Regions from separate parts of the Thermomonas fusca genome, predicted to be linked through region 3. Evidence: predicted binding sites of a transcription regulator. Region 3 holds the regulator's gene; each other region holds the start of a gene.
What was found. The regulator FliA, encoded in region 3, starts transcription of late flagellar genes. The targets are predictions, from matches to a motif close to TAAAGTTTNNCNNNCNNNGGCCGATAA.
Positions count from the first base shown of each region.

Region 1: the regulator FliA is predicted to act here: its motif matches at 1,769-1,795, upstream of E5S66_RS13560 (methyl-accepting chemotaxis protein).
Region 2: the regulator FliA is predicted to act here: its motif matches at 2,991-3,017, upstream of E5S66_RS06730 (chemotaxis protein CheW).

Region 1 covers NZ_SROY01000002.1:534,712-542,171, reverse strand. Annotated here, with positions in the region: gene E5S66_RS13825 (methyl-accepting chemotaxis protein) at 1-1,163, shown strand, start outside; gene E5S66_RS06710 (energy transducer TonB) at 1,298-1,612, opposite strand; gene E5S66_RS13560 (methyl-accepting chemotaxis protein) at 1,840-4,545, shown strand; gene E5S66_RS06700 (putative bifunctional diguanylate cyclase/phosphodiesterase) at 4,625-6,736, shown strand; gene E5S66_RS06695 (CheR family methyltransferase) at 6,729-7,460, shown strand, end outside.
Region 2 covers NZ_SROY01000002.1:544,272-551,731, forward strand. Annotated here, with positions in the region: gene E5S66_RS13830 (methyl-accepting chemotaxis protein) at 158-2,353, opposite strand; gene E5S66_RS06730 (chemotaxis protein CheW) at 2,442-2,957, opposite strand; gene E5S66_RS06735 (GGDEF domain-containing protein) at 3,230-4,666, shown strand; gene E5S66_RS06740 (isovaleryl-CoA dehydrogenase) at 4,712-5,869, opposite strand; gene E5S66_RS06745 (Glu/Leu/Phe/Val dehydrogenase dimerization domain-containing protein) at 6,089-7,189, opposite strand; gene E5S66_RS06750 (ChaN family lipoprotein) at 7,414-7,460, opposite strand, start outside.
Region 3 covers NZ_SROY01000004.1:234,612-242,071, reverse strand. Annotated here, with positions in the region: gene flhF (flagellar biosynthesis GTPase FlhF) at 1-1,113, shown strand, start outside; gene E5S66_RS10675 (MinD/ParA family protein) at 1,100-1,957, shown strand; gene E5S66_RS10670 (RNA polymerase sigma factor FliA) at 1,954-2,706, shown strand; gene cheY (chemotaxis response regulator CheY) at 2,805-3,197, shown strand; gene E5S66_RS10660 (protein phosphatase CheZ) at 3,194-3,811, shown strand; gene E5S66_RS10655 (chemotaxis protein CheA) at 3,814-5,580, shown strand; gene E5S66_RS10650 (flagellar motor protein) at 5,590-6,330, shown strand; gene motD (flagellar motor protein MotD) at 6,343-7,254, shown strand; gene E5S66_RS10640 (ParA family protein) at 7,254-7,460, shown strand, end outside.

The sequences.
Region 1 (7,460 bases), on a different contig from region 3:
TGAACGCGATCCGGATCGTGGCCCAGTACGCCCGCGGCGACCTGGCCGAGGACATCGAACGCTACCCCGGCCAGAAGGCGCGCGTGACCGAAGCCGTGGACGCGGTGAAGGCCGGCATGCTGGCGATCAACGCCGAGATCAAGACGCTGGTGGAAGCCGCGGTGGCCGGCGATTTCGGCAAGCGCGGCAACGCCCGCCGCTTCGAGTTCGTCTATGCCGAGCTGGTCGAGGCCCTGAACAACCTCATGGCCACCGCCGACCATGGCCTCTCCGAAGTGGGCGAAGTGCTGTCCGCGGTGGCCGACGGCGACCTGACCCGGCGCATCGACACCCACCTGCCGGGCCGCTTCGGCGAGCTGGCCAACGACACCAACCGCACCGTCGAACACCTCACCGGCATCGTCGGCCAGATCCGCACCGGCAGCGAATCGATCAACGCCTCGGCGTCCGAGATCGCCCGCGGCAACGAGGACCTCTCGCGCCGCACCGAACAGCAGGCGGCGGCGCTGGAAGAAACCGCCTCGTCGATGGAAGAGCTCACCTCCACCGTCAAGCAGAACGCCGACAACGCCCGCCAGGCCAGCCAGCTGGCCCACGGTGCCGCCGGGGTGGCGGTGCGCGGCGGCGAGGTGGTCGGCCAGGTGGTCGAAACCATGAGCGGCATCACCGCGTCCTCGCACCGGATCGCCGACATCATCGGGGTGATCGACGGCATCGCCTTCCAGACCAATATCCTGGCGCTGAACGCGGCGGTGGAAGCCGCGCGTGCCGGTGAGCAGGGCCGCGGCTTCGCGGTGGTGGCTGCCGAAGTGCGCACGCTGGCCCAGCGCAGCGCCGGCGCGGCCAAGGAAATCAAGCAGCTGATCACCGACTCGGTATCGCAAGTGGAAACCGGCAGCGCGCTGGTGGACCAGGCCGGCCGCACCATGGGCGAGATCGTCGACAGCGTGAAGCGCGTCACCGACATCATGGCCGACATCTCCGCGGCCTCGCAGGAACAGAGCGCCGGCATCGAGCAGGTCAACCAGGCCATCACCCAGATGGACGAAGGCACCCAGCAGAACGCCGCGCTGGTCGAGGAGGCGTTCGCCGCGGCGCAGAGCATGGAACACCAGGCCAACGAGCTGGTGGGTCTGGTCGCCGCGTTCAACACCCGGCGTTGACCGGGCTGCCTTCTCCCCGCATGCGGGGAGAAGGCATCCGCCGGCGCCATCCGGACACAAAAAAAGAACGCGCCGGCAGCCGGCGCGTTCCGATTTCCGGACGTGGCCGCCGGCTCAACCGGCGGCGCAATGGCTCAGAGCTTGAACTCGAGCTTGACCTTGCCGCGGCTTTCGCCGGGGGCGAACTCCCACTGCTTGACCGCCTTCACCGCGGCGGCCACGAACACGCGGCCGGGCTTGGCGTCGACCACCGACACCTCGGTGACCTTGCCGTCCGGACCGATGCTGTACTCCACTTCGACGTAGCCGGTGGTGCCGGAGCGGGCGGCGTCGGCGGGGTACACGGGGTCGACGCGCTTGGTCGGGTTGCCCGCCAGCGCCGGCAGGGACAGAGCCATCGCGCCGGCGAACATCGCCGCTTTCAGGATCCGATGGAAGGGTCGGGACATGGCAGGAACTCCGTAGGGGTATGCAGGCGCGTATGCGCTCGACATCCACATCGGCTGCCACCGGCCGGACTTGAGCACGACGCCCGGCGCGATTCCCCGGACTGCGATGCCGGTCACGGTTGCAAGTCATCGGCATCGCCGTCGACAGGCAACCGTTAAAGATTCCACGGTGCGGGCCGATGCCGGCTTTGACCAAACCATTCGATTGCGTTCACAGGGGTCCCACAATGCCGCAAAGCCTTTCTCTTGCAGATCGCCTGCTCGCTCCCGCCACCAACCTGATGGGGCGGTTGCGCTTCAACCAGAAGGCGATGCTGATCGGTGCGGCATTCACCCTGACCTGCGGCGTGCTGGCAGGGCTGGTGGTGACCCGCTCGCTGGGCGAAATCTCCGATGCGCGCACCGCCCGTTCCGCCACCGTCGGCCTGGACATGCTCCACGACGCCCAGCTGGCGATGCAGGACCATCGCCAGCTGCGCGCGCGCAAGCTGGCCAACGACCCCACCGCCACCGACCAAGGCATCACCGATGCCGCGGCGCGCGCGGACAAGGCGCTGACCAACTTCGACGCATGGCGCAGCAACGCGGGTTTTGACAACCGCGACCTGGTCGAATCGATGAAAGCCACCGGCACTGCGTGGAAAAAAGCGGTTGCGACCGAGGGCGAAGCCGGCCCGGACGCCGATTCCGCCGCACTGGAAGCGCTGCGCGTGGAAATCGGCAAGATCGCCTTCACCGCGATCACCGCCGTCGCCAACGACACCGCCATGCTGCGCGGCGGCGAGATCGGCGGCATCCTGCTGCCCGAACTGGCATCCGCCAGCGCCAAGCAGGCCGTGGTCGGCATCCGCGTGCTCGGCGAAGGCGCGATCTGGGTGAGCGACCGCACTGAACTGGCGGTGCGCAAGAACATGCAGGGCTACCTGTCCGGCCAGATCGGCGACGGGCGCAAGTACATCGAAAAGGAACTGCCCGAAGGCGCCGCGCTGTTCGGCAAGCCGATGTCGGCAGCGCTGCAGGCGATGGAAGCGCAGAACAAGATGATCCAGGAGCAGATCCTGGACGCCGAAACGCCGGAATCCCCGGTGGCCGGGCTGGCGCGCCAGGACCAGGCCACCCGCATCGCCATGAACAAGGCGATGAAGGCCACCAGCGCGGCCATCAACGCCGCCGGCGACCGCAGCATCGCCAGCCTGCAGCTGAAGGCGTTCGCCACCCTCGGCTTCGTGGCGCTGGCGCTGCTGGCCGCGGCCTATCTGTTCATGGGCTTCACCCGCGGCACCCGCAAGGCACTGCAGACCATCGAAAGCGGCGCCCGTTCGCTGGCCGCCGGCCAGTTCTCCGAGCGCATCCACGTTGCCACCCGCGACGAACTGAACGACATCGGCCGCGGCATGGAAGACGCCGCCGCCGCGCTGCGCAAGTTCGCCCAGGCGCAGCAGGTCCTGTTCGATGAACAGAAGGCCGGCGACCTGGACAGCCGGATCGACGCCGAGAACTTCCCCGGCGCGTTCGGGGTGATGGCCGAACAGGTCAATGCGCTGGTGGCCTCGTTCATCGATGAAAACCTGCACATCATCGATGTGATCGGCGACTACGGCCGCGGCGACCTGTCGCGCGACGTCAACCGCATGCCCGGCAAGAAGGCCGAGGCGATCAAGTCGGTGGACGCGGTCAAGGCCAGCCTGCTGGCGGTCAATAGCGAGATCAAGACGCTGGTGGACGCAGCGGTAGCCGGCGACTTCAGCAAGCGCGGCGATGCCAGCCGCTTCGACTTCGTCTATCGCGAGCTGGTGGAGCGCCTGGACCAGCTGATGGCCACCTCGCAGAACGGCCTGACCGAAGTGGGCACCCTGCTATCGGCGGTGGCCGATGGCGACCTGACGCGTCGCATCGAGGTGCAGCTGCCCGGCCAGTTCGGCCAGCTCGCGGGCGATGCCAACCGCACCGTGGAGGGGCTGGCGCAGATCGTCGGCAACATCCGCCAGACCTCCGACGGGATCAGCGCCGCTTCCGGCGAAATCGCCGCCGGCAACAGCGACCTGTCGATGCGCACCGAGCAGCAGGCGGCGTCGCTGGAGGAAACCGCTTCGTCGATGGAAGAGCTCACCTCCACCGTCAAGCAGAACGCCGACAACGCCCGCCAGGCCAACCAGCTGGCGCAGGGCGCGGCCGGCGTGGCCGCGCAGGGCGGCGAGGTGGTGCAGCAGGTGGTCGCCACGATGAGCGCGATCGAAGCCTCGTCGAAGAAGATCGCCGACATCATCAGCGTGATCGACGGCATCGCCTTCCAGACCAACATCCTGGCGCTGAACGCGGCGGTGGAAGCCGCCCGCGCCGGCGAACAGGGTCGCGGCTTCGCGGTGGTGGCGGGCGAAGTGCGCGCACTGGCGCAGCGCAGCGCCGGTGCGGCCAAGGAGATCAAGCAGCTGATCGAGGAGTCGGTGGGCAAGGTGACCGACGGTTCGGCGCTGGTGCGCCAGGCCGGCAACACCATGGGCGAGATCGTCTCGTCGGTGCAGCGCGTGACCGACATCATCGCCGACATCTCCGCCGCCTCGCAGGAGCAGAGCAGCGGCATCGAGCAGGTCAACCAGGCCATCACCCAGATGGACGAAGGCACCCAGCAGAATGCGGCGCTGGTCGAGCAGGCTTCCGCCTCCGCGGAGAGCATGCGCCAGCAGGCCACCCAGCTGGTCGAGGCGGTGTCCGCGTTCCGCACCGCCGCGGCTGCCGCAGCGCCGGCCCGCGCCGTCGCCACGCCCGCAGCGCCGCGCGCCGCGGCGGCGCCACCGGCCGCAGCGCCAGTGCGTCGCCAGTCCACGACGGCGCGCAAGACCGGCGCCGCTGCAGCGCCCGCGCCCACGCCGTTGCGCTCGCGCGCCCCGGCGACCGCGGGCAGCGGCGGCGACCAGCACTGGCAGGAGTTCTGATGCCATCCGCGGGCGGGGTATTCCCCCGCCCTGCTTTCGTTTTTGCCGTCCCTTTCTTTCCCGGCCCCGCCTTGCGCAGATGACATTCGAGCTGCCCCCCGCCCGCGATCTGCACGACGCTGCTTCCGCCACCACGGCCGTGCCGTCCGGCGAAGCCTCGGCGCGGCTGGCGGACCTCGCCACGCTGGCCGCGACAACGCTGCAGGCGCGGGTCGCGGTGGTCGCCACCAGCGAGGACGAACGCGTGCTGATGCTGGCGAGCCACGGCGGCGACCACGGCCACGGCCAGCTGTCGCGCGACCACCTGATCGTGCGCACCTGGGAGCAGCACGCCCCGCTGCTGGTGCTGCCCGACATGCCGGCCGACCCGCGTTGCGGCGCGCGCTTCTATGCCGGCATCGCCCTGCGCGGGCGCGCGGGCCAGCGCCTCGGCACCCTGGCGGTGTTCGACCACGAGCCGCGCGATCCGCCGACGCAGGCGCAGCTGGACGCGCTGACGCGGCTGGCGCGGATCACCGCCACCCTGCTGGAACAGCGGCATCTGGAGCGCCGCGCGTTGATCGTTTCCCAAGCCGGCGAGCAGGCGCGCGAAGCGGTGCTGGTGGGCGACCGCCACGGCCGGGTGCGCTGGCAGAACCGTGCCGCCGAACAGCTGTTCGGCAACCAGCTGGCTGGGCAGCCGGTGTTCTCGCTGTTTCCGCTGCGCCTGCAATCCGACCAGGACATCGCCCAGGCGTGGCTGGCTGGCCGCATCGAAGGCAGCCAGCTGCTGCGCATGGTGGCGCCGGACGGCAGCCTGCGCCTGCTCGACGCCACCCGCTCCATCTGGCGCTACGGATCCGACCGCGGCGTCACCCTGATCCTGCATGACGTCACCGAGGCAGCCCACCAGCGCGCCCAGCTCGACCGGCTGGCGCACTTCGACCCGCTGACCGGGCTGCCCAACCGCAATGCCCTGCTGGACGCACTGGCCGCGCACCCGGACTGGGGCGTGGCGCTGTTCGCCATCGACCGCTTCAAATGGATCAACGACGGGCTTGGCCACGTGGTCGGCGACCGCGTGCTGCAGGCCGTGGCCGACCGCCTGCAGACGAAGGCCGATGCCCAGGTCTGCCTGGCACGGGTGGGCGGCGACGTGTTCGCGGTGGCCTGCAGCGACGAGCGCCTGGCTGCCGATGCCGATGCCACGGACGACGAGGCGGTGGTGCCGGCGCTGGTCGAGCATCTGGAGCAGACCCTGCGCGTGCGCGGGCACGAGATCAACATCGACGTCAGCGTCGGCATCGCCCTGCGCGGCGACGTTCGCGGACAGGGCGACCTGCTGGCCAGCGCCGACCTGGCGCTCAACCGCGCCAAGTCCGCGGGCGGCCACCAGGTCTGCCGCTACCAGGAGGCCATGCGCACCGATGCGCTGGCGCGCCGCGACCTCGACCGCGACCTGCGGCGTGCGTTCGCCAACGGCGAATTCGAACTCCACTACCAGCCGCAAGTCGAGCTGGGCACCGGCCGCATCTGTGGCGCCGAAGCGCTGCTGCGCTGGCGGCATCCGCAGCGCGGCATGGTGCCGGCCAGCGAATTCATCGACCTGCTGGCGCGCAGCCCGCTGGGCGCGGAAGTCGGCGCCTGGGTGCTGCGCCGGGCCTGCCTGGATGCCGCCCAGTGGCCCGACCCGGACACCTCGGTCAGCATCAACCTGTTCCCCGCCCAGCTGGTCGAATCGCTGGTGGCCGAGGTGCAGCTGGCACTGGCCGCCGCCGCACTGCCGGCCGAGCGGCTGGAGCTGGAGATCACCGAAACCATCGCCCTGACCCAGGACAGCGCCGGCGCCGAGGCGCTGGCGGTGCTGCGCTCGCGCGGGGTGAACCTGGCCTTCGACGACTTCGGCACCGGCTATGCCTCGCTGTCGATGCTGCGTCGCTTCCGCATCGACCGGGTCAAGATCGACCGCAGCTTCGTCAGCGGCATGCTGGAAAACGGCGAGGACGCCGCGATCGTGCGCTGGATCCTGATGCTGGCGCGCGCGCTCGGGCTGCGGGTGGTGGCGGAGGGCGTGGAAGCCATGCCGCAGGCGGACTGGCTGCACGACCACGGCTGCGAAGAGGCCCAGGGCTACCTGTATGCCCCGGCGCTGGACGCCGGCGCCCTGCAGGTGCGGCTGCGGGCGCAGCAGGTGGAGATGGCGCATGGCTGAGGGTTCCGCTGACCGCGACAACACCGGCGCCGGCTTCGAATTCAACGACCGCGACTTCCGCCGCGCCTGCCGGATGATCTACACGCGCGCCGGCATCCACCTGGCCGAACACAAGCGCGACATGGTCTACAGCCGGCTGTCGCGGCGCATCCGCGCGCGCGGGCTGTCCAGCTGCGCCGACTACCTGGACCTGGTGGAGGCCGACCCGGACAGCGAGGAACAGGCGTTCATCAACGCGCTGACCACCAACCTCACCTCGTTCTTCCGCGAAGCCCACCACTTCGATGCCCTGCGCGACCAGCTGCGCGCCTTGCCGCGCGGCGAACCGGCGGACATCTGGTGCTGCGCCGCCTCCACCGGCGAAGAGCCGTGGTCGCTGGCGATCACCGCCTGCGAGGCGTTCGGCTCGGACACCCCGCCGGTGCGCATCCTCGCCACCGACATCGACACCAACGCGCTGGCCAGCGCCGCAGCCGGCAGCTACGGCATCGAGCGCATCGCCGAGCTCTCGCCCGAGCGCAAGCGCCGCTTCTTCCTGCGCGGAACCGGCCCCAACGAAGGGATGGTGCGGATCAAGCCGCAGCTGCGGCAGCTGGTCGAATTCCGCCAGCACAACCTGCTGGCCCCCGACTACGGGTTGCGGCAGCGCTTCCTGGCGGTGTTCTGCCGCAACGTGATGATCTACTTCGACAAGCCCACCCAGTACGAGGTGCTGCGCAAGATC
Region 2 (7,460 bases), on a different contig from region 3:
CGGCAGGCAATTCTTGAGTGGGCAGGGGGGGGCCGTCGTGCCGCGTGCAGCGGCATGCGACGCGCCGCACGCATCGCGCTACGCGGATGCCGCTGCCGAAATCGGCGTCAGCCGGGGAGAGGAACGGCCGGGCGCTGCCCGTGGGGCCGTGCAGGGATCACGCCGCGTTGAATGCACCCAACACAGCGTCGTAGTCCAGTTCGGCCGCCCCGGCACGGACGTGGCTGCGCGTGACGCCCTGCTCCAGCCGGAACACCGCCACCGCCGCGCTGAGCTGGCGCGCCTGCTCTTCCATCGAGCGGGCGGCCGCGGTGGCTTCTTCCACCAGCGCCGCGTTCTGCTGGGTGGTCTCGTCCATCTGGGTCACCGTGCGGTTGACCTGCTCGATGCCCGTGCTCTGCTCCTGCGAGGCGGCGGAGATGTCGGCCATGATGTCGGTGACGCGCTGCACCGAGGTCACCAGTTCGTGCATGGTGCTGCCGGCTTGGCGCACCAGCACCGAACCGTCGGTCACCTTGCCCACCGACTCCTCGATCAGCTGCTTGATCTCCTTCGCAGCACCCGCCGAGCGCTGCGCAAGCGCGCGCACTTCGCCGGCCACCACCGCGAAGCCGCGGCCCTGTTCGCCGGCGCGGGCGGCTTCCACCGCCGCGTTCAGCGCCAGGATATTGGTCTGGAAGGCGATGCCGTCGATCACGCTGATGATGTCGGAGATCTTCTTCGACGAGGCCTCGATCGCGCCCATCGTGGTCACCACCTGCTCGACCACCTGGCCGCCCTGCGCAGCCACGCCGGCCGCGCCCTGCGCCAACTGGTTGGCCTGGCGGGCGTTGTCGGCGTTCTGCTTGACGGTGGAGGTGAGCTCTTCCATCGAGGCGGCGGTTTCCTCAAGCGAGGCCGCCTGCTGCTCGGTGCGGCGCGACAGATCCTCGTTGCCGGCGGCAATCTCGCTGGCGGCTGCGTTGATGTTGCCGGCGGCCTGCTGGATGCCAGAGACGATTCCGGTGAGCTGGGCCACGGTGGCATTGGCATCGTCGCGCATGCGCGCGAACACGCCCTGGAAATCGCCATCCATGCGCGCGGTGAGGTCGCCACGCGCGATGGCCTGCAGCAGGCCGGAGATCTCGCCGAGGTTGTCGTCGGTGGTCTCCATCAGCCGGTTGAGGCTGAGCATGATCTCGCGGAAGTCGTACTGGTAGCTGCCGGCATCGCCGCGCTGGCTGAAATCGCCCTGGGCGGCGGCATCGCTCAACTGGCGGATGCCCTGGCTGATCGCGCCGAGATTGCGCTTGATGGCAGCCATCGTCTCGGTGATCTCGGCCTTTTCGCCAGGCAGCTGCGGCATGTCCTGGCTGAGGTCGCCGATGGCATAGCGCTGGGCCAGGCTGATGACCTGCATCTTCACGCCGATATGGTCGCCGACCAGCTGGTTGGTACCCGCCACCATGGCGCCGTAGTCGCCCGGGAAGGAGGCCGCATCCATCCGGTAGCTGATCTCGCCCGCCTCGTGCCGGCGGGCCATCTCGTGCTGCGCGGCAAGCACCGCCTGGATGCGGTCCTGCATGCCGCGCATGCTGCCCAGCAGCTGCCCGCATTCGTCACGCGAAGTCTGCACGATCGCGTTGTCCAGCTTGCCGTGGGCGATCGCGTCCGCGACAGACGTGGCCTTGCGCAGCGGAACGACGATGCGCTGGCCGATCAGCCATCCAAGCGCGAACACCAGCACCACCAGGATGCCGCCAGCCACTGTCATCACGCCGGTGAAGCGCCAGGCCTGCGCCTGCACGTCGTCCATGTACACGCCGGTGGCCACCACCCAGTTCCACGGCTGGAACAGCCGGGCGTAGGCCATCTTCAGCACCGGCTCGTCACCGTGGCCGGGCTTGGCCCAGTGGTAGGTGGTGAAGCCGTCGCCGTTGCGGACCGATGCCAGCTGGTCGTAGAACAGGCGGTCGCCGTGGTCGGTCCGGTAGTCCTTAAGGTCCTGCCCGATCAGGTCCTTGCGCAGCGGGTGCATCAGCATCCGGTTGCCGGTGTCGAGGACGTAGAAGTAGTTGTCGTTGTCGTCCGTGTGCATCGTGGCCAGTGCGGCCAACGCCTGCTGCTGCGCATCCTTCAGCGGAAGCTGGCCGCTCTCGGCCAGCTGCTGGTAATGGGTCAGCACGCTGCTGGCCAGCTGCACGCGGATGTCCAACGCGATCTTGCGGGTATTGTTGACGTCCAGGTACTGGAAACGCGCCGCGGTCACCGCGACGGCGATCACCCCGATCGCGCTGATCAGCGTGAGCAGGATCAGCTTGCGCTGGACCGACAGGTTGGCGAGCTTGTTCGAGAGCGCAGCGAGGATGTTCATGTGGATACCGGAGAAGAACGGGGCCGGAGCTGCGCATGGGCGCGTTGCCGGCGCTGGTAAAGCGGGGGTGGGCGTAAGCCCTTCCGGATCAGGCCGCCTGGGCGGCTGCGCTTTCGACCACCAGACCCATTTCGGTACTGGTCATCAGGCCTTCGATGTCGAGCAGGATCAGCATGCGTTCGTCCAGCGCGCCGATCCCGGTCAGGAAGCGGCGGTCGATGCCGGTGCCCACCTCGGGCATCGCACGGATCTGCTCGGTGGTCAGCTGCACCACGTCGGACACGCTGTCCACCACCATGCCCACCACGCGGTCGGCCACGTTGAGCACGATCATCACGGTCAGCGCGTCGACCTTGGCCTCGAGCCGGAACTTCACCCGCATGTCGATGACCGGGACGATGGTGCCGCGCAGGTTGATCACGCCCTTGATGTAGTCGGGCGCATCCGGCAGGCGGGTGACCGCGTCGTAGCCGCGGATCTCCTGCACCTTCAGGATGTCCACCCCGTATTCCTCCTGCCCGAGGGTGAAGGTGAGGAATTCGCCGGCGGTGGCGGCCTTGGCGGTGGTGCTGGTGGCGGAATGCGGCGCTGCGGGGCTATTCATGGAATATCCGGGGTCATGGTCTTGGCAGTCATGTCATCGGCTGGCCGCGGCAATTCTTGAGCCCGAGCCAGCGGTGGAAATCTTGATTGCGATCAAGAATCTGGCGCCTCCGCCGGCCTAGCCTCAGACTGGCCGCCGTGGCGCATCCGGCGGCCTCTACAGGGGAAGCACTTGGGCAGCAGTCCGCGATTCACACGCGGTATCCGCAGGCGCTTTTCCGCGCAAGCCCCGCTATTGCCTGGGAACACGGTCGTCGGCGGGGGGCGGGCCGCATGAACCTGGACTTCGTTCAGAGCCGCTGGGCCATGCGCGGTTACCGGCTGTATTGGCGTCTGGCCAGCCTGATGATGATCGTCGTGGGCCTGGGCAGCAGCGTGGAATGGGCCGCAGGCATCAACCTGGTGCCGGACCTGGGCGGTCGCGACATGCGCCTGACCGCCGCGTTCTGCGTGCTGCTGTCGGGGCTGGCGTTGGCGGCCGTCGGTACCGGGCGCCGCTGGATCCGACGTTTGGCCAGCCTGTTGTGCGCGATCGTGATCGGGCTGGCGGCCAACTCGTTGCTGGAATACAGCGGCATCGGCTATCGCGGCATCGCCGCGTGGCTGGACAGCGCACTGGGCGAAGGGCTGCGTCCATCAACGCGGATGGCGGAACTGGCTGCCTGCGGTTTCCTGCTGTTGGGCGGGCAGGGCCTGCTGATCCTCAACGGGCGCGCGCTGGTCCTGCGTGAGCTGTTCGGACTCGGCGTGCTGGCGATCGCGATGGCGAGCTTGGCCAGTTTCGCGTTCGTGTTGGCCCAGCACGGCGAGAGCCTGCTGGAGCGCCTGCCTATACTCACCGGCGTGCTGATGCTGCTTGGCACGCTGGGGTGGATGTCGTCGGTGCCGACCACCGGCCTGACCCGGGTCAGTACCGCCGCGACGCTGGGTGGCGTGCTGGCGCGCAGCCTGCTGCTGCCGGCGCTGCTGCTGCCGCTGGCTTATACCTTCGCGTTCAAGCTGCTGGAAACCCGTTTTGGCGTGTCGCAGATCGTCGCCTCCACGCTCGGCGCAGTGTTCACCGGTGGATCACTGGCGTGGATGATCTGGCTGGTGGCTGCGCTGCTGGATCGCAGCGAACGCCTGCGCGATACCGCCGATACCGATGCGCTCACCGGCCTGGGCAACCGCCGCAAGCTGGACGCCGTACTCCAGGGCCTGCTGCACGCGGATCGCCGGCAGCGGCTGCCGTTCTCGCTGCTGATGCTGGACCTGGATCATTTCAAGCCCTACAACGATGCCTTCGGCCATCAGGCCGGGGACGATGCCCTGCGCGAGATCGGCCGGCTGCTCCGGGCCACGCTGCGCCCGGAAGACGCGGCCTTCCGTTACGGCGGCGAGGAATTCGTGCTGGTGATCCACGGCATCCACCTGCACCAGCTGCCTGCGATTGCCGAGCGCGTGCTGCACGCTGTCCGCGCCAACGACTGGCCGCTGCGGCCGCTCACCACCAGCATCGGCGGCGCCGAGGCCTGCGATGCCGATGTGTCGGCAGCGTCCCTGTTGCAGCGGGCCGATGCCGCGTTGTACCGGGCCAAGCGCAACGGGCGCGACCGCTTCGAGAAGACCGGCTGCGCGGAATGCCTGGCCGGTGCCAGCGGGCCGGAATCGATGCGGGCGCGCAGCTGGGATCAGCCGCCGCCCGGATGCCGCGCGGCCAGCCAGGCCTGACCTGCGCCGACGCCGGTTGCCGGCGCCGGCTACCGCGGGCGTGCCTCAGTGGTTGCCGGCGAACAGCTCGCGGCCGATCAGCATGCGGCGGATTTCGTTGGTGCCGGCGCCGATGGCGTACAGCTTGGCATCGCGCAGGATGCGGCCGGTGGCGAATTCGTTGATGTAGCCGTTGCCGCCCAGCGTCTGGATGCCTTCCAGCGCCACCTGCACGGCTGCTTCGGAGGCATGCAGCAGGCAGGACGCGGCGTCGATCCGGCTCTTGTGGCCAGAATCGTAATCGCGTGCGACCTGATAGGCGAAGGCGCGGCTGGACTGCAGCGCCGTGTACATGTCGGCGATCTTGGCCTGCATCAGCTCGAAGGTGCCGATGGCCTGGCCGAACTGGCGGCGCTCGCGCACGTAGGGCAGGGCGATGTCCAGCGCCGCCTGCATCAGGCCGATGGGGCCGCCGGACAGCACCAGGCGCTCGGTGTTCAGACCGCTCATCAGCACCTTGACGCCGTTGTTGACTTCGCCCAGCACGTTCTCGGCCGGGATCTCGCAGTTCTCGAACACCAGCTCGCAGGTGTTGCTGCCGCGCATGCCCAGCTTGTCCAGCTTCTGCGCGGTGGAGAACCCCTTCATGCCCTTCTCGACGATGAAGGCGGTCATGCACTTGCTGCCCAGCTCGCGGCTGGCGGTGCGCATGTAAACGATCAGTACGTCGGCCTCGGGGCCGTTGGTGATCCACATCTTGTTGCCGTTGGCGATCCACACGTCGCCCTTGAGCTCGGCGCGGCAGCTCATCGAGCCCACCACGTCGGAACCGGCGCCCGGTTCGCTCATCGCCAGCGCGCCCTTGAACTCGCCGCTGCACAGCTTGGGCAAATACTTCGCCCGCTGCGCTTCGTTGCCGTTGGCATGCAGGTTGTTGACGCAGAGATTGGAATGCGCGCCGTAGGACAGGCCGATCGCGCCCGAGGCGCGGCTGATTTCCTCCATCGCCACCAGATGGGCCAGATAGCCCAGCCCGCTGCCGCCGTACTCGCCCGGAACGGTCATCCCCAGCAGGCCCATCTCGCCCAGCATCGGCCACAGCTCCTGCGGGAACCAGTTGTCCTCGTCCGCCTTGGCCGCGCGCGGCGCGATCTCGGTTTCGGCAAAACGGCGGACCGCCTCGCGCAGGGCATCGATGTCTTCGCCAAGGGGGAAGGGGCGCATGGGATTCCTCGAAGGTGTCGGAAGGCCCGCTGGCGGCGGGCCGGATAGGTCAATTGTAATTGAGCGGCAACATGGCCCCGGCGCCGCAACAAAAACGCCCGGCGAGCCGGGCGTTTCAGCTAGGAAGCTCCGCTTGCCAAGCCCCCTTGAGTCAAGGGGGCGCCGCGACAGCGGCGGGGTTGTGGAAGCCAATTCAAGAATTGATCGGGCAGCGCCCGATCAATTCCCGCGGATGCGGCCCTGGAAGCGGGTGCGGCCGCGGCCCAGCGGCAGCTTCAGCTTGCCGATGGTCTCGATGCGCTCTTCGGCCAGGCGGTCGGCGGCGCGATAGGTCGGGATGCCGTCGCGGTCGGCGATCTCGTAGATGCGCGACAGGTTGTGGTAGATCGTGCGCATCATGCGCATGGCGCGCTCGCGGTTGTAGCCGTCGAGTTCCAGCGCCACGTTCATCACGCCGCCCGCGTTCACCGCGTAGTCCGGCGCGTACAGGATGCCGCGCTTGACCACTTCGTCGCCGATCTCGTTGTTGGCCAGCTGGTTGTTGGCCGAACCGCAGATCACCTTGAACTTGAAGCGGGGCAGGGTCTGCTCGTTGACGGTGCCGCCCAGCGCGCACGGCGAATACACGTCGGCCGGCACGTCGTAGATCTCGTCCAGGCCCACGGCCTCGGCGCCGTACTCGGTCACCGCCTTGTCCACCAGCGCCTGGTTGATGTCGGTGACGAAGATCTTGGCGCCGCGTTCCTTCAGCAGCTTCACGTATTCCATGCCGACGTGGCCCAGGCCCTGCACGGCGTAGGAATACTTGCCCACGTCCTCGTCGCCGAACTTGCGGTTCAGCGTGGCCATCAGGCCCTGCAGCGAACCGTAGGCGGTGAACGGCGAGGGGTCGCCCGAGCCGCCGTGGACCTGGTGCACGCCGGTCACGTACTCGGTCTCGCGGTACACGTATTCCATGTCGTTGACGTCGATGCCGACGTCCTCGGCGGTGATGTAGCGGCCGCCCAGCGATTCCACGAACTGGCCGAACGCGCGGAACAGCGCCTCGGACTTGTCGGTGGCCGGGTTGCCGATGATCACCGCCTTGCCGCCGCCGATGTTCAGGCCGGCCACGGCGTTCTTGTAGGTCATGCCGCGCGACAGACGCAGCACGTCGTTCAGCGCCTCGGCCTCGCTCTTGTACGGCCACATGCGGGTGCCGCCCAGCGCGGGGCCCAGCACGGTGTTGTGGATGGCGATGATCGCCTTCAGGCCAGCGTCCTTGTTGTGGCAGAACACGACCTGCTCGTGGCCGTAGATGTCGAGCGTTTCGAAGATCATTGCAAAAACTCCGGCCGGGTCCGCCGCGAACAACGGAACCGGTGGCTATGGGAATGGAAGCGGATATGTTGGCTGTGGCCGGGTGAACCCCCCGTCACAGCCACGCATTTTAGGCCATTCTCCGGAGCGGGGCCGGCATACGGATGGGTACGGCCGCCGGCGGGGCCGTCAGGGCGCGTTGCGCAGTGCGGGTGGCGATGCGGCGGTGGCGCCGCGCGCCGCAATCAGCCCGCGGCTTTCGGTGCCTTGAAACCGGCGCAGGGATCCGGGC
Region 3 (7,460 bases):
ATCGACGTGTGCATCGACGATGAGCAGACCGACCAGCCCGTCGATTTCGCCCAGGCCCTGCGTCGCGCCGCCGCCCCGCCGGCACCGGCCGAGGTGGCGCCCGCGCCGGTGGCGAGCCTGCCGATCCAGGCGCCCGTCGCCCCCCCCGCACCGCAGGCGCCGGCAACCACCGATGCCTCCCCGACCTTGCGAGTGATCGAAACCGATCCCGCGGTGTCCGCGCTGCGCGCCGAACTGGCGGCGATGCGCAAGGTGATCGAGCGCGAGATGGGCCAGTTCGCCAGCGAACGCCTGCGCGGTTCGCCCGCCCGCGCCGCCGCGTTGGACGCGCTGGCCGCATTCGGATGCGACGATTCGCTGGCGCAGCGGATCGCCCAGCGACTGGACCCCACCCTGCCGACCGAAGCCATCCTCGCCCCGCTGCGCGAAGCGCTGGCCGCGGAGCTGCCGGTTGCCGCCGAAGAACTGCTGGAGCGCGGCGGCATCGTCGCCCTGCTCGGCCCCACCGGCGCCGGCAAGACCACCACGATTGCCAAACTGGCCGCCCGCTACGCGGCGCGCCACGGCACCCGCGACGTGGCCCTGGTCAGTGCCGACAACGAACGCGCCGGCGCCCGCGAACAGCTGCACGTGCTGGGCCGCCGGCTGGGCGTGACCGTCTGCGATGCCGACGGCCCGGAAGCCCTCGCCCACGCGCTGGAGCAATTGGCGGACTACCCGCTGGTGCTGGTCGATACCGCCGGCTACGGCCTGCGCGACCGCGCCCTGCTGCGGCAGATCCTGTGGGTGCGTGCCGCCAGCAACGTGCGCAGCCTGTTGGTGCTGCCGGCGAACGCGCACCCGGCCGACCTCGGCGAACTGCTGCGCCGCTACCGCCCGGCGGCGCCGGAAGCGGTGATCCTGACCAAGCTGGACGAAAGCATCCGCCCGGGTGCGGCACTCTCGGTACTGGTGCAGCATAATCTGCCGATGGCCTACACCACGTCGGGCCAACGGGTACCCGAGGACATCGAGCTGGCCGACGCGGAACAACTGGCCAGCACCCTGGACTTCCCGCGCCGCGACAGCGCCGCCAGCCCCCACCAAGACGAAGGCCGCCATGCATCCGCTTGAGTCCCAACGCCCCGCGAACGCCAATGCCGCGCCCCGCGTGATCGCCGTGACCGGTGGCAAGGGCGGCGTGGGCAAGACCACCACCTCGATCAACCTCGCCATGGCGCTGGTCAATGCCGGCCAGCGCACCATGCTGCTGGATACCGACCTGGGGCTGGCCAATGTCGACGTGATGCTGGGCCTGTCGCCGCGCTTCACTCTGGCCGACGTGTTCGCTGGCCGCTGCGAGCTGCGCGACACCGTGATCGAAGGTCCGCGCGGACTGATGGTGGTGCCGGCCGCCTCCGGCAAGCGCCACATGACCGAGCTGCTGCCGCAGCAGCACGTCGGCCTGGTCAACGCGTTCTCGCACCTCGACATCCCGCTCGACGTGATGATCGTGGACACGCCCGCCGGCATCAGCGACGGCGTGCTGACCTTCTGCCAGGCCGCGCAGGACGTGATCCTGGTGGTCTGCGACGAGCCCGCCTCGGTCACCGACGCCTACGCGCTCATCAAGGTGCTCAGCCGCGACCGCGGCGTGAACCGCATCCAGGTGCTGGCCAACCAGGTGCCCAACGTCAACGAGGGGCGCGCGGTGTTCGACAAGCTGGAGCGGGTGACCTCGCGCTTCCTCGACGTCACCCTGTCCTACCTCGGCGCCATCCCGCGCGACGAATGGCTGCGGCTGGCGGTGCAGCGGCAGGAATCGGTGGTCGATGCCTTCCCCACCGCGCCCGCATCGCTGGCGTTCCGCGATATCGCCCGCAAGATCGGCCAGTGGCAGGCCCCGCAAGGTCCGCGTGGCCACGTTGAATTCTTCACCGAGCGCCTGGTCGCCGCCCAGGGGAGCGCCTGTGCATGATGAATACCGGCGCCGCCCAATACCGCGCCCAGCAGACCGGTGACGCCGCCGCCATCGTGGCGCGCCACGCCGAACTGGTGCGCCGGATCGCCCACCATCTGGCGGCGCGGCTGCCCTCCAGCGTCGACATCGACGACCTGATCCAGGCCGGCATGATCGGCCTCATCGAAGCGGCGCGGAACTTCCAGTCGGACCAGGGCGCCACCTTCGAAACCTATGCGTCCATCCGCATCCGCGGCTCGATGATCGACGCGATCCGCGCCGGCGACTGGGTGCCGCGCTCGGTCCACCGCCGCTATCGCAACGTGGTTGCCGCCACCCGCAACGTGGAACAGCGCGAAGGCCGCGCCGCCACCTCGCAGGAAATTGCCGAGGCGCTGGAGATGAGCGTCGACGATTACCACCACGTGCTGCAGGACGCCGCGCGCGGCCAGCTGCTGAGTCTGGACGAATACGCCGAAGAGCACGACGGCGAGCCGCGGCTGGAACAGCAGGACAACATCACCCCCGCCCGCCGCTTCGAGCAGGGCGCGTTCCGCAGTGCGCTGGGCGATGCCATCGAAAACCTGCCCGAGCGCGAGCAGCTGGTGCTGTCGCTGTACTACGAGCAGGAACTGAACCTGCGCGAGATCGGCGCGGTGCTCAACGTCAGCGAATCGCGGGTCTGCCAGATTCACGGCCAGGCCATGCTGCGGCTGCGTTCTCGGCTGACCGACTGGCGCAGCGAAGTCGACGCCGAAACGGCCTGAGGCGGTGCGTCCGGGGCTGCATCTCCGGTGTGGATGCGGCACCATCAAGATTTCCGGTCGCCGACCGTTACCGTTACCGAATATCCACAGGATCCACCATGGACAAGGGCATCCGCATCCTCATCGTTGACGATTTCTCGACCATGCGCCGCATCGTCAAGAACCTGCTCAACGACCTGGGTTTCACCAATACCGCCGAGGCCGACGACGGCACCACCGCGCTGATCGAACTGCAGAAGACCAAGTTCGACTTCGTCGTGACCGACTGGAACATGCCCGGCATGGCCGGCATCGACCTGTTGAAGGCGATCCGCGCCGATGAATCGCTGGCCAAGATCCCGGTGCTGATGGTCACCGCCGAGGCCAAGCGCGAACAGATCATCGAAGCGGCGCAGGCCGGCGTGAACGGCTACATCATCAAGCCGTTCACCGCCGCCACGCTGGAAGACAAGCTGGCCAAGATCTTCGAACGGATGGAGAAAGCCGCATGAGCCTGCCGCTGCGACCGCCGTCCGTGCCCGCCGGCGACGCCCAGGTCATCGAGCGCCTGCACGGCGCCATGGCGGCGCTGGAACAAGGCGATGCCGCCGCCTGGAAGCACCATCTGGATTCCCTGCTGGAATGGCGCCGCCAGCCGGTGGTGGAAAGCCTGGTCAAGCTGGCGCGCGAACTGGACGACCTGGAACGCGCCATCGACGTGCGAATCCCCGCCGCCGCCAAGGCGTCCGCCGGCGGCCTGCCGGACGCCTGCAGCCGGCTGGAGCACGTGGTCAAGATGACCGAGGAAGCCAGCATGCGCACCCTCGATCTGGCCGACGAGTGCCGCACCCTGCTCGGCACCATCGGCGCCGAACACGAGGCCACCGTCGATGCGATCCGTTCGCGGCTTTCATCGATGGTCGAGGCGCAGAGCTTCCAGGACCTCACCGGCCAGATCATCCAGCGGGTGATCCAGCTGATCCGCTCGCTGCAGTCCGGCCTGGGCGACATCCAGGCGCTGCATGGCGAGGACAGCAGGGGCAACGGCCCGGCGGTTTCCGGCGTCGACGCGCCGGCGGCCACCCAGGACGAGGCCAACGACCTGCTGGCCGATCTCGGGATCTGACCATGTCGGCGGACGGCTACGACGCCCGCGCGGACTTCCTGGTCGAAGCGCGCGAAATCCTCGATCGCCTCGGCGAACAGGTCGTGGCGCTGGAGCAGCAGCCCGGCGACCGCGCCACGCTGGACGCCGTGTTCCGCGGTTTCCACACCATCAAGGGCGGCGCGGGCTTCCTCGACCTGCCGCCGATGGTGCACCTGTGCCACGCCTTCGAGGACCGCATCGACGCCGCCCGCAGCGGCACCTGCGAACTCGACGCCGCCGCCTTCGACGGCGCCCAGCGCGCGGTGGACATCCTGCTGGACATGCTCGACGGGCTGAGCCGCGGCGAGGAGCTGGACGAAGTCGATCCCGCTCTGCTGCAGCAGGTGCGCGGCGCCGACGCAGCGCCCGCGCCGGTGGCCGAAGCGGCGTTCGACATGCCGGACGACCTTGACGACCTCGACTTCGACGCCCTGCTGGACAGCCTGCACGGCGAGGGCGCCATCCCCGGCGCCGCGCCGCCGCCACCGCCGAAACCGGCACCGGCGCCCAAACCCGCGCCGGCCAAACCTGCGGCGACGGAAAAACCCGCGCTAGCAACCGCCGAGGCCGAACACACCGTCCGCGTCGACGTGCGCCGGCTGGACGCGCTGGTCAACCTGGTCGGCGAACTGGTGCTGGCGCGCAACCGGCTGAAGACGCTGCGGCCGGATCTGCACGACGAACATCTCGACCGCGCGGTGACTGCGCTCGATACCGTCACCGCGCGCCTGCAGGGCGCGGTGATGTCGGCGCGCATGCAGCCGGTCAGCCGGGTGTTCACCCGTTTCCCCAAGCTCGCCCGCGACGTCGCGCGCCAGCTCGACAAGCAGGTGGAGCTGGTGGTCGAAGGCGGCGACACCGAGCTCGACCGCAATCTGGTTGAAGCACTGGCCGACCCGCTGGTGCACCTGGTGCGCAACGCCATCGACCATGGCATCGAAATGCCCGCGGTGCGCCGCGCGATCGGCAAGCCGGAACAGGGCCGGGTGCGCCTGGCCGCGCAGCAGGAAGGCGACCACGTCGCCATCGAGGTCAGCGACGACGGTGCCGGCATCGACGCCGAGACGATCCGCCGCAGCGCCATCCGCAAGGGCCTGATCGACAGCGAAAGCGCCGGCCGGCTGTCGGAGGACGAGTGCCTGTCGCTGCTGTTCCTGCCGGGTTTCTCCACCCGTACCGAGGTCTCGGACCTGTCCGGGCGCGGGGTCGGCATGGACGTGGTGCAGTCCAAGATCCGCGAGCTGTCCGGCCAGGTGCAGATCCAGTCGGAACTGGGCCGCGGCTCGCGCTTCATCATCCGCGTGCCGCTGACCCTGGCCATCCTGCCCACCCTGCTGGTGGAACTGGATGACGACGTCTATGCGCTGCCGCTGGTGCGGGTGATCGAAGTGGTCACCCATGACGACAGCCAGGTGATGTGGATGGACGGGCAGAAGATCCTCGACCTGCGCGAACGTCCGTTGCCGGTGCTGTCGCTGCGCGAGTGGCTGGGCAAGGGCAAGGGCGTGACCGATGCCACCCGCGGGGTGGTGCTGCAGGCCGGCGAACAGCGCTTCTGCATGCTGGTGGACCATGTGCTGGGCCGCGAGGAAGTGGTCATCAAGGCGCTGCCGCGCAGCCTGCGCGGACTGCCCGGTTACGCCGGCGCCAGCCTGGTCGGCGACGGCCGCATGGCGTTGATCCTGGATGTGGACGCACTGCTCGAATCCGCGCAGCGCGGCTCAAGCGCCACCGCGCGCAGCCGTTAGCGTGGACATATGGATATCCTCAGTGTCATCGGCGCGATCCTCGGACTGGTCGCCCTTGTAGGCGGCAGCATCCTCAAGGGCGCGGGCCTGTCCGGCCTGTGGTCGCCCGCCGCCTTCATGATCGTCATCGTCGGCACCATCGCCGCGATCCTGCTGCAGACCCCCATGCACACCTTCCGGCGCGCGCTGGGCATCGTGCGCTGGGTGTTCTTCCCGCCGCCGCAGGACCATGCCGGCCTGATCGCGCGGATGGTGGAATGGAGCACCATCTCGCGCAAGCAGGGCCTGCTGGCGCTGGAGCCGGTGCTCGACCAGCTGGCCGATCCGTTCCTGCGCAAGGGCCTGCAGATGGTGGTGGACGGGGTGGAGCCGGAAACCATGCGGCAGATGCTGGAGATCGAGGCGCAGGCGCAGCAGCACCGCGACACCGCCGCCGCCAAGGTGTTCGAGGGCATGGGCATCTATTCGCCGACCATGGGCATCATCGGCGCGGTGCTGGGCCTGATGGCGGTGATGAAGAACCTCAGCGACCCCAGCAAGCTCGGTCACGGCATCGCCGCGGCGTTCACCGCCACCATCTACGGCATCGGCGCGGCCAACCTGATGTTCCTGCCGATGTGTTCCAAGCTCAAGGGCGTGATCCATCGCCAGCAGGTCGAGCGTGAAATGCTGATCGAAGGCCTGATCGCGATCGCCGAAGGCGAGAACCCGCGCAACCTCGAAAGCCGCCTCAACGGCTTCCTGCACTGAGGGGCCGCAGCCATGGCCCGCCGCCCCAGCCACCAGCACGAAGATCACCTCAACCACGAAGCGTGGGCGATCCCGTATGCCGACCTGCTCACCCTGCTGCTGGCGTTCTTCGTGGTGATGTACGCGATCTCCTCGCTCAACGAGGGCAAGTATCGGGTCGTGGCGGACTCTCTCTCCGCCGCGTTCGGCGGCCCGCCGCGTTCGATCAAGCCGGTCCAGGTTGGCCAGGTGCAGCTGCGCGGCGGCGACTTCGACCATCCTTCGGTGATCGACACCGGCGCGCGCCGCGGCCCGGCCCAGCCCAGCCGCGTCGAGGTGCCGATGCCGGTCAGCCGGCGCGAACAGCAGAACCAGGCAGCGACCGCCGCCAATGCCCAGGCCAGCCAGGCGCAGCTGCAGGCGCTGGGCGACGAGATCGAAAAGGCCCTGTCCGGCCTGGTCGCCAGCGGCCTGGTGCGGGTGCGCCGCGGCGCGAACTTCCTGGCGGTGGAAATCCAGAGCGACCTGCTGTTCGCCAGCGGCGTCGCCACCCCCAGCGCCACCGCGCTGGGCACCATCCGCCAGCTTGCCGGCGTGCTGCGCAAGGCGCCGAACGCAGTGCGGGTGGAGGGCTATACCGACAACCAGCCGATCCGCACCGCGCAGTTCCGCTCCAACTGGGACCTGTCGGCGGAACGCGCCACCAATGTGGTCTACGAGCTGATCGATTCCGGCATTGCGCCGGAGCGGCTGGCGTCGATGGGCTATGGCGAATACCAGCCGATCGCCGACAATGGCACCGTGGCCGGCCGCAGCGCCAACCGGCGGGTGGAACTGGTGATCCTTGCCAGTTCGCGCGGGGTCGACAGCGTGATGGAAGGCCTGGACATGCGCGGCGCGGCCCAGCCCGCCGGCACCGCGGCCGCAATCGGGAGCAAGCAGTGATGCGCGTGTGGGCGATCGCCAACCAGAAAGGCGGGGTAGGCAAGACCACCAGCACGCTGTGCCTGGGGCGCAGCCTGGCCGATGCCGGCAACCGCGTGCTGCTGGTGGACCTTGATCCGCACGGCTCGCTGACCCGCGCCTTCGGCGTGCCCACCGAGCCGCCGCCGGTGGGCACCTACGAGCTGTTCAACGACAAGAATATTTCC